Regions from separate parts of the Nocardioides panacihumi genome, predicted to be linked through region 1. Evidence: predicted binding sites of a transcription regulator. Region 1 holds the regulator's gene; each other region holds the start of a gene.
What was found. The regulator LexA, encoded in region 1, represses DNA repair genes until DNA is damaged. The targets are predictions, from matches to a motif close to TCGAACANNTGTTCGA.

Region 1 (4,148 bases):
GACTGCACCTCGCGACCACCATGCCGCGGCTCGCCGAGGCCGCGGCGTGGGCTGCGGCCGAGGTCACCGACGCGGCCACCGCCGTCCTGATCCGCCACGAGCAGACGGCTCTGTGGGCGGCCGCTGGCGCCGGGGGCGAGACCTCGGGCACCGTCCTCGACGAGGACCGGGCGGACGCACTCCTGGCGGCCGCCCAGCGGCCGCCGGTCCGGTCCGCAGTCCTCCCGTGGTCAGACGTCCTCCCGGTCGCGGCCGGCGACGAGTGGGCGCTGTGGCCCGTCTTCGGAGCCGGGGCGCAGCTCGGCTTCATCGCCGTCCCGCGGACGCACCTGACCGAGGCCGTCGAAGGACTGGTGGAACGCCTCGCCCAGCTCACGTCGGTCGCGGTGGACAACCTCCTGGCCCTCGAGCGCGAGCACCAGACCGCCATGCTGCTGCAGCGCAGCCTGCTGCCCGCGGTGCTGCCGCAGCCGAGCGGTCTCAGCATCGCGGCGCGTTACCGCGCCTCGCAGCGCCACGCGGAGGTCGGCGGCGACTTCTTCGACGCCTTCAACATCCACGACGACTGCCTCCTCGTGATCGGCGACGTGCAGGGCCACTCGCTCGAGGCCGCCGTAGTGATGGCCGAGCTGCGCTACTCGCTGCGGGCCTACGCATACGACGGCTACACACCGGCCGAGGTGCTCGACCGGGTGGACACCCTCCTCGAGCGCAACGACGCCGAGCTCATCGCCACCGCCTGCATCGCCCGGGTCAGCGCGGATCGCCGAAGCCTCGAGATCGTCAGCGGAGGGCACCTGCCGCTGCTGATCTGCCGCGACGGCGAGACGTCGTACGTCGAGACGCCGGGCACCCTGCTCGGTGTCGGCATCGCACACCAGCCACAGACCATCGGCCTGCGACCCGGAGACCGTCTCGTGCTGGTCACCGACGGACTCGTGGAGCGTCGCGGCGAGCTGATCGAGAAGGGGCTCGAACGCCTGGCCGACGCGGTCCGCGCTGGCGTCGACCTCACCACCGAGGGCCTTGCGCAGGAGCTCGCCATGCTCGGCGGCGCCAGCGACGACGACGTCGCCATCCTCGTCGTCGACGTCACCGTCTGACCCGGGTCGGCCCGAGGTCCGTCCGCGCTCTGCGGCGCGCGCGTGTCGCATCGCCGATGCGAACACCGACGTGCCGAACGCCGAAGTGCCGAACGCCGAAATGGTCTGAGGGGCGGAGCCGTCTTCCCAGCGGCTCCGCCCCTCGGCCCTGCATGACAGGGCTCCCCGTTGATCCCACCGGCTGGGGTCGAGTCAGCCGGCAGAAGTCGCACCTATTCAGTTGTCCCCGCGTGGCTCGCGGGTGGTCGTGATCCGCTGGCGCTCATCGAGCGAGCGGGACGCGGAGCTGCTGCCCGGCCTGAAGCGCGCCGCCGGAGAGTCCGTTGAGGTCCTTGATGTGCTCCACCATGTCGGCGGTGTGCCCGCGGACGGCCACGCTCTGCGCGATGTCCCACAGCGTCTCCCCCGGACCGACCTGGATCGTGGTCGTCGACTCGGGACGCTCGGTCGCGGTCGAGCCTGCGGCCAGCACGAAACCCGCGACCAGGGCGACCGCCAAGCCGATGAGGAAGACCACGGCGCGTCCGCGACGCGTCAGCCGCACGGCCGACCGTCGGGCGGCCGGACGAGCCGGCGTAGCGACGCGGGTCGGGATCACGCGGGTCGGGGTCAGAATCATCGTGCTCATCGTCAGCTCCTGGGGAAGTAGGGCTTCTTCGTCCGTCGGAAGATGTCTATCGGCGACCACCGACAGTCCTCGTCGGCCCCGCTGATCGATCACCTGTTCGATCGAACACATGAGCGAGACTAGATCAGGTGTTCGAACGATTTCAAGGGCTGCGTCGAACATTTCTTCGAGACACGCGGGTTCGAACAGATGTTTGAAGTCGGGCCCGCGCAGGGTCTACCGTGGGCCCATGAGCACCCAGACCCCCGGCCGGGGCAGCAGGCAGGCCGGCGCGTCGGGGCGCCCGGTGAGCGAGTTGCCGGACGGCCCGCCCGACGCGACCGGACTCACCCCGCGCCAACAGCGGATCCTCGCCCACCTGAAGGACTGCATCGAGCAGCGCGGCTATCCGCCGAGCATGCGGGAGATCGGCGCAGCCGTCGGTCTCACGAGCACGAGCAGCGTCGCCCACCAGCTGAAGGTGCTCGAGGAGAAGGGCTTCCTCAAGCGCGACCCGCACCGGCCGCGCGCCCTCGAGGTCTTCCTCCCGGAGGTGCTGGCCGCGCGCAAGTCGATCAGCGCCGCGGAGGAGACATCGTTCGACGAGACCGGCATCGGCGACGCCGCTCCCCCGGCTCAGTACGTGCCTCTCATCGGCCGGATCGCCGCGGGCGGCCCGATCCTCGCGGAGCAGCACACCGAGGCGGTCTTCCCGCTTCCGAAGGAGCTCGTCGGCGACGGCACGCTCTACCTGCTCGAGGTCTCCGGCGACTCGATGATCGATGCGGCCATCTGCAGCGGCGACTACGTCGTCATCCGGCAGCAGCCCAACGCCGAGAACGGCGAGATCGTGGCCGCGATGATCGACGGCGAGGCGACGGTCAAGACCTACAAGAAGAAGGACGGGAAGGTCTGGCTCTTGCCGCACAACCCGGCGTACGAGCCCATCGACGGCACCCACGCCACCATCCTCGGCAAGGTCACCGCGGTGCTCCGCAGCCTCTGACGACCCACCTGACGACGATCGGCCCCGCCACCTCCCGGCGGGGCCGATCGTCGTCAGCCGCCCCTACGAGGTCGAGGACGGGCACAGGGATCACCCCGAAATGTCCCTGGGTTGCGATAAACCGGGAAGAAACCGACGGACGACTCGGGTTACGCTGACAGACGAAAATCTCGGATTCCTTACTTCGCCCCGAGGGGGGATCGGATGGACTGGCGACGCCTGCGGACGCTGCACGCGCGGCGCTCAGGCGTTTACGCCGGGTTCCTGGAGATCTCGCTGATCGGGGTCCTCTACGTCTTCTACACGTCGTCCCGGATGCTGGCGTCCGGCGATCTCGCCCCCGCCCTGCACCGGGCCAGGGAGCTCGTCCGCTTCGAGCGGTACGTCGGCCTCAACTGGGAGCACCCGATCAACGACTTCTTCGCCGACCACGGCGTGGTCGGGCTCCTCGGGTCGTACTGGTACTCCACCGCCCACTACATCGTGACGCTGACCGTCCTGGTGTGGCTCTACCTGCGGCACCGCTCGGACTACGTCACGATGCGACGCGCGCTCGTCGTCGCCACCGTCCTGGCACTCGGCCTCTACCTCCTGCTGCCGACCGCGCCGCCGCGGTTCCTCGGCGGCTTCGTCGACGTGCTCGACCTGCACTCGGCGCAGGGCTGGTGGGGTGCGGACGCCTCGGCGCCGCGCGGCCTCGGCCACCTCACGAACGAGCTCGCCGCCTTCCCGTCGCTGCACGCCGGCTGGGCGCTGTGGGTGGCGATCGCCATCCACGAGGTCAGCCGAAACCGGGTGCTGCGCACGCTCGGCTGGTCGCACGCGCTCATCACGGCGACCGTCATCGTGGGGACCGGCAACCACTGGACGCTCGACGTCATCGTCGGTTGGCTCGTCGTGCTCGTGGGATGTGTGGCGGTAGCGCCGTTCACGCCTATCATCGAGACTCGTCCGTCCATCCCTGCGTCTCGGAGACCACATGCGCCTGCGCCGCTCCGCCCTGTCCTTCCTGCTGCTGACAGGCCTCTCCCTCGGAGCGCTGAGCCCGGCACTGGCAGCTGAGGACCCGACGCCGGCCGACTCGAGCGCGGTCGCGGACCCGACCGCGGACGGCGCGAGCGCAGCGACCGACCAGCTCTCCGTGCCCGCGACCCCCGAGGACGCGCAGGCGTCGCTCGCCGAGGTCAAGGACCTGTTCGGCCCGATGACGCGGTCCGAGTCGCGCTCGATGATCACGTCCGGCGAGGGCAAGGACGCGACGCTGGCGCTGCGCGACCTGTCGCTGCGGCTGGGCTCGCTCTCGTCGACGCAGCGGAACTCGGCGTACGCGGAGTTCCAGCGTCCGGCGTGGGCCGACGACGCCACGGTGTCGAACCGGTACTGCCCGCCGACCGGCAACATCTGCCTGCACTGGATCAAGACGACCGCGAGC
Region 2 (4,148 bases), on a different contig from region 1:
CGCCGGGCTGACTGGTGGCCCCGGTCCGTGCTGCAGCGCACGCCGGTCGAGCCAGGAACGTCGGAGGTCGTCGACGAGGTCTCTGCCGAGACGTCAATCCGATAGGTCCGAGACGTCAATCCCCACGGCGCGAGACGTCAATCGGTCAGCGCGGAATGACGTCTCGGACCGTGGGGATTGACGTCTCGGACCGTGGGGATTGACGTCTCGGCGTGGGGTGACCAGCCGGCGGTGGGGTCACCAGCCGGCGTTGCCGTCCCGACGACGCTGCCAGCGCTGCTCCATGCGATCCATGAACGAAGCGTGCGTGCGCCGGTTTCGACCGCGACGCCCGCCTTCGAAGACGGTGAAGCCGTGGCTGGGGTGACTGGGCGAGGTGTGCGCGACAGGCTTCGAGCGCAGTGCCGCAAGGCCGACCGTCGCGGAGCCGAGCATGATGACGAATCCGACGATCCCGACGACGGGGAGCTGGGTGATCACGCCGGTCATCAGCAGAGCGACGCCGATGACGAAGACGACACCCGCCACGACGGCGCGGCGACGCGCGGCTCGGCGGAACGAGGTGCCGCGCAGGGTCGACGCGAACTTCGGGTCCTCCTGGAGGAGGGCGCGTTCCATCTGCTCAAGCAGCCGCAGCTCCTCTTCCGAGAGTGGCACCGGTCCTCCCGCTGGTCCGAGGCGGCAGTGCCGCCGCGTTGATTCGTCTACTACCAGTCTAGGCAGCAGGTTGTCGCCACGGTACCCAGGTGGGGAAAAATGGCATCCCCCGAAATGTGGGGTCTACGGATGCGTGGCGACCAGGTGCAGCTGCGCGGCGAGCGGCAGGAAGTCTGAACGCTGTGAGACCGCGTGCTCCAGCTCGGCCAGAGCCGCAGGTGCACCGGGCTCGAGATCGAGCAGCGAGCCCGGGACCAGATCCGCGAAAACGCGGACGCCGTGCACCGAGTCGACGGCGAACCCTGCTCCTGCGAGCAGGTCGACGGCCTCCGCCGAGGTGAAGCGCCGCCCCGCGCGTCCGGACGGCCCGGTGTCGTCGAGCATGGCGAGCGCCTGCGCGAAGTGGCCCGCCATGGCCCGCGCGACGACGGACGCGTTGCGCTGGGCGACGAGAAGGCTCAGCCGTCCGCCGGGGCGGAGCACCCGGGCCAGCGTCGCCAGTGCAGCGGCCGGATCCTCGACCACCTCGAGCACCCCGTGGCAGAGCACGAGGTCGGCACCCGAATCAGGCACTCCGAGCGCCGCCAGGTCACCCTGGCGTCCCTCGACCTCGACGCCGATCTCGCGCGCACGGCGCGCAAGGGATGCCAGGGCGTCAGGACTCGGGTCGACGACTGTGACCCGGTGGCCCAGCTCGGCGACCCGGACGGCGAAGCCGCCCGTGCCGCCACCGATGTCGAGGACGTCGAGCGGCGGGGCGTCGAGGATCGGCTGGAGCGTGTCCCACACGACGGCCGTGCGGGCGCTCCCCCGGCGTTCGCTGACGGTCATGTCACCACCCTAGTGGCCCGCATGCACCCGTCCGCGGCATCAGCCACGCGCCGGTCAGCCCACGCGCCGGTCAGCCCCCGCGGCGACGGCGGGATGCGGCACCAGACCGAGCGACTGCTCGACGACGGCGAGGAACCGGTCCGCGTCGCGGACCAGCTGGTCCGCCTCGACCGCACTCACGGCGCGGGTTGACCCGGCTTCTGCGGCGGCCCGCTTCGCCGCGCCCGCCGAGAAGTACGCCGCCCACTCCCCGAGCTCTGGAGCCACCTCGCTGAGCAGGACCCATGCGTTGCGCTGCGGTCGACGGCGACCACTGAGGGACGGGACGGAGCGGGCGCCCAGCAGTGCCGCCGCGGCCTGCAGCGCCGCAACGTGGGCGCATGCATAGCGGGTGGCGACGTCGTCGGCCTCGATCGCCTCGGCCAGGGACGACGCCGACCGCAGCAGGTAGGCGTGCGTCGTGGCGGGCAGGAAGGCCGGCACGGCCTCGGTCGTCACCTGGGTCATCGCGGTGCTCCTCTCCGTGGCCCGGCGGAGGCGGGGGTCGAGGTCGCCTCCGCCGGACCAGTGTCGAACATGTGTTCGATATTCAGACGGTAACGCCGCTCTGCCGCCCGGTCAAGGGCCACATCGGGCGTCGAGAGGAGTCAAGCAGCGACCGCCGACAGTCCTGGAGGCGCGAGGAGCCAGGGCCGGAGTCAGGCTGTCGGTCGCAGCGGCTCGGCCTCGGGATCGGCGTGGATGTAGGCCGTCGTGTCGGGGTGCCAGAGCGGCACCATCATCGCGGCGAAGAGTGCGAGGCCGACGACGGTGCAGACGTCGAACACCACCGGCTGCCCGACCCGCAGCCCGGCGATCCCCGCGACGGCGGAGAAGAACAGCAGGACGGTGATGCCGAGCCGCGCCCATTCGTAGCCGTTGTTGAGGAACACGCCCAGCACCGCGGTCAGCCCGGCGAGGACGACGTACAGGGTGATCGCGACGGGGACGAACCGTGGCGGCTGCACCGACCCCTCCTTGACCGCCTCCAGGCCGCGGGTGTTCAGGACCTCCCGCACCGCCGGGTTGCCCTCGGCCCAGGAGCGGATCAGGTCGTCCTGCCGCGTGACGATCAGCACCACCGCCACGGCGCCGAGCACCACCAACGCGGCCAGCAGCCTCAGGGCCAGGGTCAGCGACGCGGGCCGCTCGTCCACTCGTGCACTCCGTTCAGTCGTCCGCTCGTCCGCCAGGAATCGCTAGGGTCGGGCGCATGACGTCCGACCTCACCGAGCACCCGTCCGTCGTCCGCTTCCGCGAGGAACACGCGGAGCGGGGCGGCACGGGTGACATCGTCATTCTGCCCGACTCGGTGCACACCGCCGCACTGGCCGCCGCCGCACTCGGTTGCGAGGTCGGCGCGATCGCCAACAGCCTGGTCTTCGACGCAGGCGGCACGCCGGTGCTGGTGCTCACCTCGGGCGCTCACCGGGTCGACACCGCCGCGACGGCCGAGCGCATCGGCGTCGAGCGGCTCAAGCGTGCGCAGCCCGACTTCGTGCGGGAGCACACGGGCCAGGTCATCGGCGGGGTCTCCCCCATCGGCCACCCGGCGCCGATCCCGACGTACGTCGACACCTGGCTCCAGCGCCACCCGGTGCTCTGGGCGGCGGCCGGCCACCCGGCCACCGTCTTCTCGACGACGTACGACGAGCTGCTGGCCCTGACCGGCGCCACGGCGATCGACGTGGACTGACGGGGCGCCCCGGACATGGACACCCTCGCGCTGACCTTCACGAGCGGCTGGGGCAGCGGGCTCAACGCCTATCTGGTCGTGCTCGTGCTGGGCATCGCGGACCGCATCGGCGGGTTCGCCGACATCCCCGACGCGCTCGGCACCTGGCCGGTGCTCCTGGCGGCCGCGGTGATGTATGCGATGGAGTTCGTCGCGGACAAGATCCCCTACATCGACTCGACGTGGGACGCGATCTCGACGGCGATCCGCCCGACGGTAGCCGCCGTCATCGGCGTCCTGATGGCCGGGGACGCCGGCTCGCTCGACCAGGCTGTCAGCGCCGTCGTCGGCGGTGGCACGGCGCTGCTGTCGCACTCCGTGAAGGCCGGCAGCCGACTGGCCATCAACACCTCCCCGGAGCCGTTCAGCAACATCGCCGCCAGCCTCACCGAGGACGCCGCGGTGCTCGCGGTGGTCGGCTTCGCCATCCATCACCCGCACGCCGCCGCGGCGATCGCGGCCGTGCTCTTGATCGCCGGGCTGGGCATGCTCTACCTCCTGGCCCGGGTGATCCGGCGCGGCTGGCGCCGGTGGAAGGGCAAGGGCCCGCGGCGGGCGACGGCCTGACGGCTAGGGTTTCGGCCCGTGACACGGGTGGTGGTGGTCGGCGGCGGATTCGGCGGGCTCGCCGCCGCGGCCCGGCTCGCCAAGCTCGGCCACGCCGTGACCCTGCTGGAGGCCGCACCCGCGCTCGGCGGGGCCCTGCGCCCGGTCGAGCAGGACGGGTTCGTGTGGGACGCCTCGGCCACGACGACGCTCCTCCCGGCCGTCGTGCGCGACCTCTTCCGCAAGTCGGGTCGGCCGCTCGAGCGCGAGCTGGACCTCGAGCACGTCGAGGTGATCCGGGAGCACCGCTTCGCGGACAGGACGTCGCTGCGGCTGCCTG
Region 3 (4,148 bases), 1.8 Mb from region 1:
TGGTACGCCGGATCCTCCTGCTGGGGATGTTCATCCGCGTGCCGCTGTGGGCCGCGGGCGTCGTCATCACGCTGCACGTCGTCACCCACCTGGGCCGCTCGTACACCGAGGCCGGCCTCGTGTCGACGATCGTCGCGGTCGCGCTCTCAGTGAGCAGCCCGTGGCGCGGCCGGCGCCTCGACCGCGTCGGCCTGCGCGCAACGGTGCTGCCGTCGATCGTGATCGGCGCGGTGGCGTGGAGCATCGCGCCATGGCTGAGCTACTGGCCCCTCGTGGTGGTCGCGGGCGTCGCCAGCCTCTTCGCGGTGCCGAGCTTCTCGATCATCCGGCAGGTGCTGATCGGCCACGTCCCCGACCGGCAGCGGACGACGGTGCTCTCGGTCGACTCGGTGGCCACCGAGCTCACCTTCCTCGTCGGCCCGGTGCTCGGCGTCCTGGCGGCGACCTACCTCCCGACTCCGGTGGCGCTGCTGATCTGCCAGCTCAGCGTCGTGGGCGGCGCGATCATGCTGTGGATCGCGAACCCTCCCCTCAACAGCCAGCACTCCGACCTCTCGGCCGGGAAGGTGTCGGTCCGGTCGTGGATGACCCCGTCGGTCGTCATGGTCCTGGTCATCGCCGTCACGAGCACGGTCATCCTCACCGGCGAGGACCTCTCCACGGTGGCCGCGCTGCGGGACTGGGACCAGACCACGGCGATCGGGTGGACGCTCGCCCTGTGGGGAGCCGGCTCGGCCATCGGCGGCATCGTGTACGGCGCCCTGCACCGCCACCCGTCGGCCGCCGCGCTGCTCGTCGGCCTCGCCGGCACCACCGCGCTGGTCGCCTTGGCTCCCGACGGCAACCTGTTCTGGTTCGCACTCCTGCTGACCCTCTCGGGCGTCTTCTGCGCGCCCACCATCACCGCCACTGTCGACGACCTCTCGCGCAGCGTGCCGGCGAGCGTGCGTGGCGAGGCGATGGGCTGGCACGGCTCGGCGCTGACGTTCGGCAGCGCCGTCGGCGCGCCCATCATCGGCCTCGCGCTCGACCACGGCGGCTGGTCCTGGGGCTTCGCCCTGGCCGGCCTCATGGGCCTGGTCATCGCCCTTCCCGGCCTGGCGCTGACCCGCCGCGGCCGGGCGGCCGCCGGGGCGCCGACCGTCGAGGAGGCGGTCGCCCTGGGCGACGCCCAGCAGGCCACGGAAGCCCCGCTCGGCATCTGACACCCCTTCTGCCGAGACGTCAATCCGTCCGGTCCGAGACGTCGATCCGTGGATACGGATTGACGTCTCGGACCGGACGGATTGACGTCTCGGCAGAAGAACGGGGTCAGCTGGGGCGAGTCTTGCGCTGGCGGAGGCCGGCCGCCCGCAGCCGCTGCACGAGCTCGCGGCTGCTGACCGCGACGGCGCCGGCGGCGACCACGTCGTCGTACCGCTCGGCCGGGACGTCGTAGTGGTCCCGGTCGAAGCCGCGCGCCGGGATGCCGATGGTGGACGCGAAGGCGTGCAGCTCGTCGTAGGACTCATCGCTCACCAGGTGCGACCAGAGCCGACCGTGGGCGTGGACCAGCGGGGGGTCGATGAGGATCACCCGCCCAGTATCGGGCCAGCGTCGCAGCGGCGTTTGGCCCCTGCGGGACCATGGAGGTGATGGATGCCGCACTGCTGTTCGAGGCCCGTGCCCTCGTCCTCGCCGACCTGCAAACCCGTGGACAGGCGACCGCCGACGCCGTGAACGCGCTGGAGGACGCCGTCTCCGAGCGCGGCTGGTGGGCCGACCAGTGGCCTGAAGGGGCGCAGTACGTCGCCGGGCTCGTCGCGCAGGACGTCCAGGATGCGCTGTTCGAGAGCGGGAGCCGGTGGCCTCTGTGCCACGGGTGCCCCCGCGAGACGCCGGAGCACTCGCTCTACATCTCCCCCGACCTCGGCGGTCCGGACCCGGTCTGGGTCTGCGAGGAGAGCGGCGACGTGATCGCACCGCTCGGCCGGTTGGAGATCCGCTAGTCGCTGCTGCCGAGGCTGACGCGCAGCGTGTACCGGTCGGCACGGAACGCCGCCCGCGACACCTCGACGGCCCTGTCGTCGGCCAGCGCGCGGCGGTGCTTGCGGACGACCGACGAGCCGGGCGAGAGACCCAGCAGCGCCGCCTCGTCGCCCATCACGACGTCGGCGGTGACGGCGTCCTCGACCCAGGTCGGGCGCAGGCCGCGGACGCGTAGCTCGTCGTACAGGCTGATCGGCATGGGGCCCTGCATGAAACCGGGCAGCAGCACCTCGTTGAGGTAGGCGTCCTCCACGCACAGCGGAGCACCGTCCGCGCGCCGCAGGCGCCTCCAGTGGATGACGGCATCGCCCTCGGTGATGCCGAGCGACCGCGCCACGCCGGCGCGTGCCTGCTCGACACGGATCAGCAGGGTCTGCGACTCGGCCACCATCCCCCGGCGGGTCATCTCCTCGCTGAAGGACAGCACCGGCGTCGAGACGCGCCGCGGCCGGGCGACGAACGTCCCTCGGCCGGGCATCCGCTCGAGCAGACCCTCGCCCACCAGCGCGTCGAGCGCCTGGCGCACCGTCATCCGGGCGACGCCGAAACGGTTCACCAGCTCGCGCTCGGACGGAGCGGGTGAGCCGGGCAGCTCGTCGGCGACGAGCGCACGGACGTACTCACGGATCTTCTCGTGCTTGAGCGCGCGCCCCCCAGGCGCCAGCACGTTCTCCACGCGGGCCAGCGTAGGTAAATCAGCGCCGCCTTGTCCGTGGATCTGGCGGACTCGTGCGGCTCACCGGGGAAATCGTTCGATCACCTGTTCGAAGGAGGGCGTAGAGTGGCACCCATGGAGTTCCAGGGCTCTCTGTTCGAGGCGCCGCCCGGCATCGGCTTCGACCGGCTGGAGCGCACACCCCTGTCCCGCGGGGCGTGGGTGGACGTCCATCGCGACTGGCTGCCGCGGGCCGACGACGTATTCGCGCGACTGGTCGAGGCGGTGCCGTGGCGCGCGGAGCGGCGGGAGATGTACGACCGCGTGGTCGACGTGCCCCGGCTGGTGCACACCTACCTCGCCGGAGACGCCCTGCCCCACCCGGTGCTCGACGAGGCGCGCGACGCCCTGAGCGAGCACTACCGCGCCGAGCTCGGCGAGCCGTTCCGCACGGCCGGCTGCTGCTACTACCGCGACGGCCGCGACTCCGTCGCCTGGCACGGCGACACGATCGGGCGAGGCAGGTCGCAGGACACGATGGTCGCCATCGTCTCGCTCGGCGACCCGCGCCGGTTGTGCCTGCGACCCCGCGGCGGAGCGCCGACGAGCGGGCGCGGGTCGATCGCGGTCGAGATGGGGCACGGCGACCTCGTCGTGATGGGCGGCTCCTGCCAGCGCACGTGGGAGCACGCGGTGCCCAAGGTCGCCCACGCGGGCCCGCGGATCTCGGTGCAGTTCCGGCCGCTGAACGTGTTCTAGCGCGGCGCTAGTCCCAGCGGCCCGCGGTGGCGCCGGCCCCACCGGAGGAGCCTCTGCCGGCGGCCGCCGTCGCGATCGCGTCGGTCACCGTGCTGCTGAGACTGTGCACCACCGCGTCGACGTGGTCACCGGTGTGCTCACCGCTGTAGGCCCCGAGGAAGGGCGGCACCGGCGGCTCCACGCCCACCTCGCTGCGATACTTCTGCGCCCACTGCCGCGTGCAGCCGAAGGCCACGGCCCACGGGACGTACGCCGTGTAGAGCTCCTCCCGCCCGGAGAAGCCGAAGCGGTGCCTGCTCGACGGCGTCGTCAGGGTCTGTCGGAAGCCGCCGACCCGCGACCACAGCTCCCGGCCGCGACGGGTGTGGCGCGTGCCGGCACCTGCGCGCGCAGCCGAGACCGCGCCGACGACCAGCGCCCCCGGGAGCAGCCCGAGCATCGACATGCCGAACGGCTGCAGCACCACGCAGGCGCCCACCAGGGCGATCCCGACCACCAGGAGCACCCCGCAGCCCCCGGTGAGCCCCAGTCGGCCCATGGTGCCCGAGCGGACGCCCCACGCCCTCGTCTCGCTGCGCACGCGCTGGATCGCACCGTCGAGTGCGGCCCCCGCCTCGGCACTCGTCCGCGAGGCGTGGAACGGGCCCGCCTCCAGCAGCGGTTCGTAGGCGAGCCGCGTGACCTCGTCGACGGGCGCGTCATGACC
Region 4 (4,148 bases), on a different contig from region 1:
GACGTCGACGGGGGCCAAGGAGCGCAGCCGGTCGTAGATGACCACGAGCGCCGCGACGATGAGGAGCTCACCGATGAGCGGCGGCCTGCGTCGGCCCCGTGACCATTGCATGCTCCGATTCTGGCACCTCGGTCGTCGCGGGCCGCGGCCGCGGACATCAGCGCGCAGCCACAACGCCGGGCTGCGAGGGCATCGGCGCAGCCGCGCCGACGGTCTGACGTGGCCGAGCCGGGGGTGCCGCAGGGTCGCGAAGACGCTCTCGGCCATGGCGTTGTCTTGGCCGAACCGGTCTCTTCCGCTCCGCTCGACGTGCGACGAGTGTTCGCGTGGAGGTATGGGTGGCCAGGTCGGGATTCGCTGTTTCTGAGCGGGCACTCATGCGCGGGAGTAGTTGGGAAGTCGCGACCGCGTCAGGCGCAAGGGTCAATATGGGTCATGTCCTGGCTCACCGACGGGCCTTACCTTCTAGCCCATGCATCCACACGCGCGCCGCCTCGCGGCGATCGCCATCGCCAGCGCGGTCGGCCTTCTCGCGACCGGGTGTGGAGACACTGAGGAGGCCAGCAACCCGGCCCCTGTCGCGGAGGGAGAGCCAACCGCCGCCTCCGTGGCGGTTGCATCGCCTGTCGCGCGTGCAGCTGGGCCCGGAACCGGTGACCTGTTCGTCCACGGGACCATCACGCGGGACAAGGCACCGGCCGCCGGCATCCGGGTCTCGGTCAACATCCCCATCGCCGACGACTCCCACGTTGCCGTGGGTGAGACGGTCCCCACCTGGCAGTCTCCGCCGGTCGCCACTGACGCTGACGGCCACTACGCCATCAACGTCGACGACAACGCTCTGCCGGCCGGCTACCTCACCGACAACCCCGAGGGCGACTACGCGAACTACGATCTCCTCGTCTTCGACGACAACCAGATGGCGCGGTGGAGCTCGACCCTTGCTGTCGTCGGCGACACCCACGTGTGGCGAACCATGTACGGCAAACCGGCCGGCAGCGTCCAGGACATGTCGATCGACCTCGGCACGAAGACGATCACGGTCACCGACTCAGACGGAGAAGTCGAGACTGCCGCGCTCCCCATCGGCGAGCTCGCCGCCGAGTAGCCACCTGCCGGAGAAGATGCCGGCAGCGCGCCTGACGCTGCTCCGGGTCGAGTTGCTGGAAGGGCTCGCTCAGTTCTCGCTCCAAGAGGGCCGACAGGTTCCACAGCGCAATCTGCTCAGCCACGTGTTGCGGCGCGTTCACCCGCTCCTCGTCTTCCCAGCGATGCAGCAGGTCGAACAAGACGAGTGCTACGTCTCCGGTCAGCGAGATGCTCACGTTCCCCTGGAACATAGAGGCATCAGCCCGAATCGGGGCACTCATCTGCCGCTACCCGAGCGTCATGCCAGTGGCACGCCGACCACGTCGGATACTTGTACCAGCCCCGATGAGTGCTCCGAGAACGCCCAGCACCAGGCAGGTCCGCAGCGGCCATGACGTGCAACCTGCCCCTGCCAGAAACGTCAGCGGGCCTAGCAGTGAGCCGTCCAGGATTGGGTGGCGTCGCCACCACGGACCGACCCGACCGGGAGCGATCGCCATCCCAAGACCCATCGCGCCGTAGACCACACCCGCGATCAGCCCGACGCCCCAGCCACGATGCGACGTCACCGCGAAGACTGCAAGCGCAGATGCCGGAATCAACCAGATGCGCATCCACGCCGGCGGTCTCGCTGACCCGCCATGAAGCCACGTGCCGACGTTCACCTGCGTGTCCGTCCTTCCGGGACGCTGCTGTATAGGCCCACCGCATTCTGGCAGCGGGGCCGTCGCTACACGGCCGATTTGGGGTGCTGGTGCGGATGTGCGGACGTCCGCATCTGCCGCGGTCAGCCGCGTCTCAGGTGCCGTTGACATCACCTCCGGGCTCCGGGCAGGCCTCCATACGCCGGTCCTTTCCCACCACCCGATTTCGGTGATCGCGGTGCGCAGTCTCAGTGGGACCATGGCCGCCATGACGAAGCGCACCTTCGCGCCGTTCGTGGTCGTGCTCCTGATGCTTGCCGGGACGGCAGCGTGCGGATCCGACGCATCATCGGGCACCGCGGTGACCGAGAGTGACTTGGCCGGGGCGACGTATGTGTCGACAAGCGTGACGGGCCACACGCTCGTGAAGGGGACGAGCATCAAGTTGGTCTTCGACAGTGGCAACATGGCCGTCTCCGCAGGATGCAACACCCAGACGGGGCCCTACACGCTCGCCGGGGAGAACTTGAACTGGAAGACGCAACCGGCGTCGACCATGATGGCGTGCGCCGAAGACCTGTCCGCACAGGATGACTGGCTGCGCGCCCTCTTCATCAGCGGAGTTGCGACGACGATCGACGGCACGAAGATGACCATGGTCAAGGCCGACGTCACCATCGAGCTCTCCAAGGAGAGCTGAGCCGGACGGCGGCGTGCTCAACCTCGCCCGGTCATCGCGGCAGATCAGGTCGTTCAGCCAGGAGGCGTGCCTCACGGGCCACTGCGCCTGCCCGCCGGATCGCCGTCCTGGGTCAACAGAGTCGGCGAGAGGATCAGGTGAACTCCACTGGCATCGCACACAGCCCTTGCGAGATTGTTCGAACACGTGTACGGTTGATGGTGATCGTCAGTCACTCCGGTGGCTCCACCTCCACGTCGATCAGCAGACCGTTCTCCTCTGTCCGTGTCGTGCATCCGTGGAGTCCCGATGAGTGTTGTGAACCCCGAGCCGCCTGGTCGGCCTGTGGCGTCGCGGACCCATGGGGTGCATCGGTTCCTGGGTCGGTTGCACGAGGTGCTGGACGGGGTGCTGGACGGGGGCGAGGTCGATCGGTTGTGGGCGCTCTCGCCGGAGCAGCTGGGTGAGTGCCTGCGGGAGGCCTATGCCGCGGTGGCGCGGCTGGAGCAGCTCACCCTGGCCCTGGTGGCCCAGGCCGACTCCTCCGACCTGGCGGCCTATGACGGTGAGACCAGCCTGGTCGCCTGGCTCTGCGACCGGACCCGGATAGCACCTGGTGTCGCGAAGCGGCAGATCGGCCTGGCCCGCGGGTTGGAGGAGCACCCGCTGACCCGGACGGCGCTCGCGAACGGGGCGTTCCCGGCCGCCTCCGCCACGGTCATCCTGGCCGCCCTGGACGCCCTGCCCGAGGAGGTCGACGGTGGCGTTCGGGCTCAGGCGGAGGAGTACCTGGCCGGGCAGGCCCACACCCACGACACCCACACCCTGCGCCGGCTGGCCGACCACCTCGAGGAGGTCATCGACCCCGACGGCGCCGACGCCCGCCTCGCCGACCAGCTGGCCCGCGCCGAAGCACGCGCCGCCCGCACCACCCTCGTGAACCTCACCCACGACGAGGTCACCGCCACCACCACCGGCAGCTTCCGCATCCCCCTGCTCGACGGGGTCCGACTCCAACGCATGCTCGAAGCACTCCTCAACCCCGGCCGACCCGACCCCATCCCGACCGACGACCCCGCCACCGGAGCACAACTCAGCGCCGAGGAACGCCGTGGGCACGCCCTCATCGAGCTCCTCAACAGGATCCCCACCGGCCGACTGCCCCAGACCGGCGGCTGCCAACCCACCGTCGTGGTCACCATGGAACTGCAGACCCTGCTCGGCGACCTCCGTGCCGCCCACCTCGACACCGGTCAGGCCATCAGCCCCGGCCAGGCCCGCCGCCTCGCCGCCCGCCACGGACTCATCCCCGCCGTCCTCGGCACCCACAGCGAGGTCCTCGACCTCGGCCGTAAAGCACGACTCCACAACGCCAAACAACGCCTCGCCATGCTCATCACCCAACACGGCACCTGCGCCGTCCAAACCTGCGACCGACCCGCCGCCACCGCCCAAGCAGCCCACCTCATCGCCTGGCAACACGGCGGCCCCACCGACCTGACCCACGGCGCACTCCTCTGCAGCCGCCACCACACCCTCGCCGACCACCCCGACTACCAGATCGAACACCTACGCCCCGGACGCATCCACATCCACCGACGCCAATAGGACGGCGACCGGAGCCCCCAACCCTCACGTCACGCGCGGGGCTCCAGCCTCCACCAGCCCGAGCACCGCCGGCCCCGACTCCCCCCGCCGCCGTGCCAGTCGTGCGCGCAGTGGACGTTCGACGTACC

Region 2: the regulator LexA is predicted to act here: its motif matches at 2,059-2,074, upstream of ABD205_RS10855 (SAV_6107 family HEPN domain-containing protein).
Region 3: the regulator LexA is predicted to act here: its motif matches at 2,781-2,796, upstream of ABD205_RS00090 (alpha-ketoglutarate-dependent dioxygenase AlkB).
Region 4: the regulator LexA is predicted to act here: its motif matches at 2,612-2,627, upstream of ABD205_RS12165 (DUF222 domain-containing protein).

Annotation. Positions count from the first base shown of each region.
Region 1 is NZ_BAAAPB010000001.1:1,855,342-1,859,489, reverse strand. It holds gene ABD205_RS08770 (SpoIIE family protein phosphatase) at 1-1,103, shown strand, start outside; gene ABD205_RS08765 (LysM peptidoglycan-binding domain-containing protein) at 1,366-1,731, opposite strand; gene lexA (transcriptional repressor LexA) at 1,961-2,716, shown strand; gene ABD205_RS08755 (phosphatase PAP2 family protein) at 2,921-3,778, shown strand; gene ABD205_RS08750 (MXAN_6640 family putative metalloprotease) at 3,696-4,148, shown strand, end outside.
Region 2 is NZ_BAAAPB010000002.1:358,123-362,270, forward strand. It holds gene ABD205_RS10840 (transglutaminase TgpA family protein) at 1-105, shown strand, start outside; gene ABD205_RS10845 (DUF3040 domain-containing protein) at 238-657, opposite strand; gene ABD205_RS10850 (class I SAM-dependent methyltransferase) at 781-1,488, opposite strand; gene ABD205_RS10855 (SAV_6107 family HEPN domain-containing protein) at 1,543-1,995, opposite strand; gene ABD205_RS10860 (hypothetical protein) at 2,187-2,684, opposite strand; gene ABD205_RS10865 (YbaK/EbsC family protein) at 2,741-3,223, shown strand; gene ABD205_RS10870 (DUF4126 domain-containing protein) at 3,239-3,829, shown strand; gene ABD205_RS10875 (phytoene desaturase family protein) at 3,848-4,148, shown strand, end outside.
Region 3 is NZ_BAAAPB010000001.1:15,144-19,291, forward strand. It holds gene ABD205_RS00070 (MFS transporter) at 1-1,205, shown strand, start outside; gene ABD205_RS00075 (DUF4031 domain-containing protein) at 1,312-1,575, opposite strand; gene ABD205_RS00080 (hypothetical protein) at 1,635-1,988, shown strand; gene ABD205_RS00085 (GntR family transcriptional regulator) at 1,985-2,704, opposite strand; gene ABD205_RS00090 (alpha-ketoglutarate-dependent dioxygenase AlkB) at 2,819-3,442, shown strand; gene ABD205_RS00095 (DUF2207 family protein) at 3,450-4,148, opposite strand, start outside.
Region 4 is NZ_BAAAPB010000002.1:623,483-627,630, forward strand. It holds gene ABD205_RS12150 (phosphatase PAP2 family protein) at 1-111, opposite strand, end outside; gene ABD205_RS12155 (hypothetical protein) at 473-1,108, shown strand; gene ABD205_RS12160 (META domain-containing protein) at 1,993-2,433, shown strand; gene ABD205_RS12165 (DUF222 domain-containing protein) at 2,779-4,020, shown strand; gene ABD205_RS12170 (acyltransferase family protein) at 4,045-4,148, opposite strand, start outside.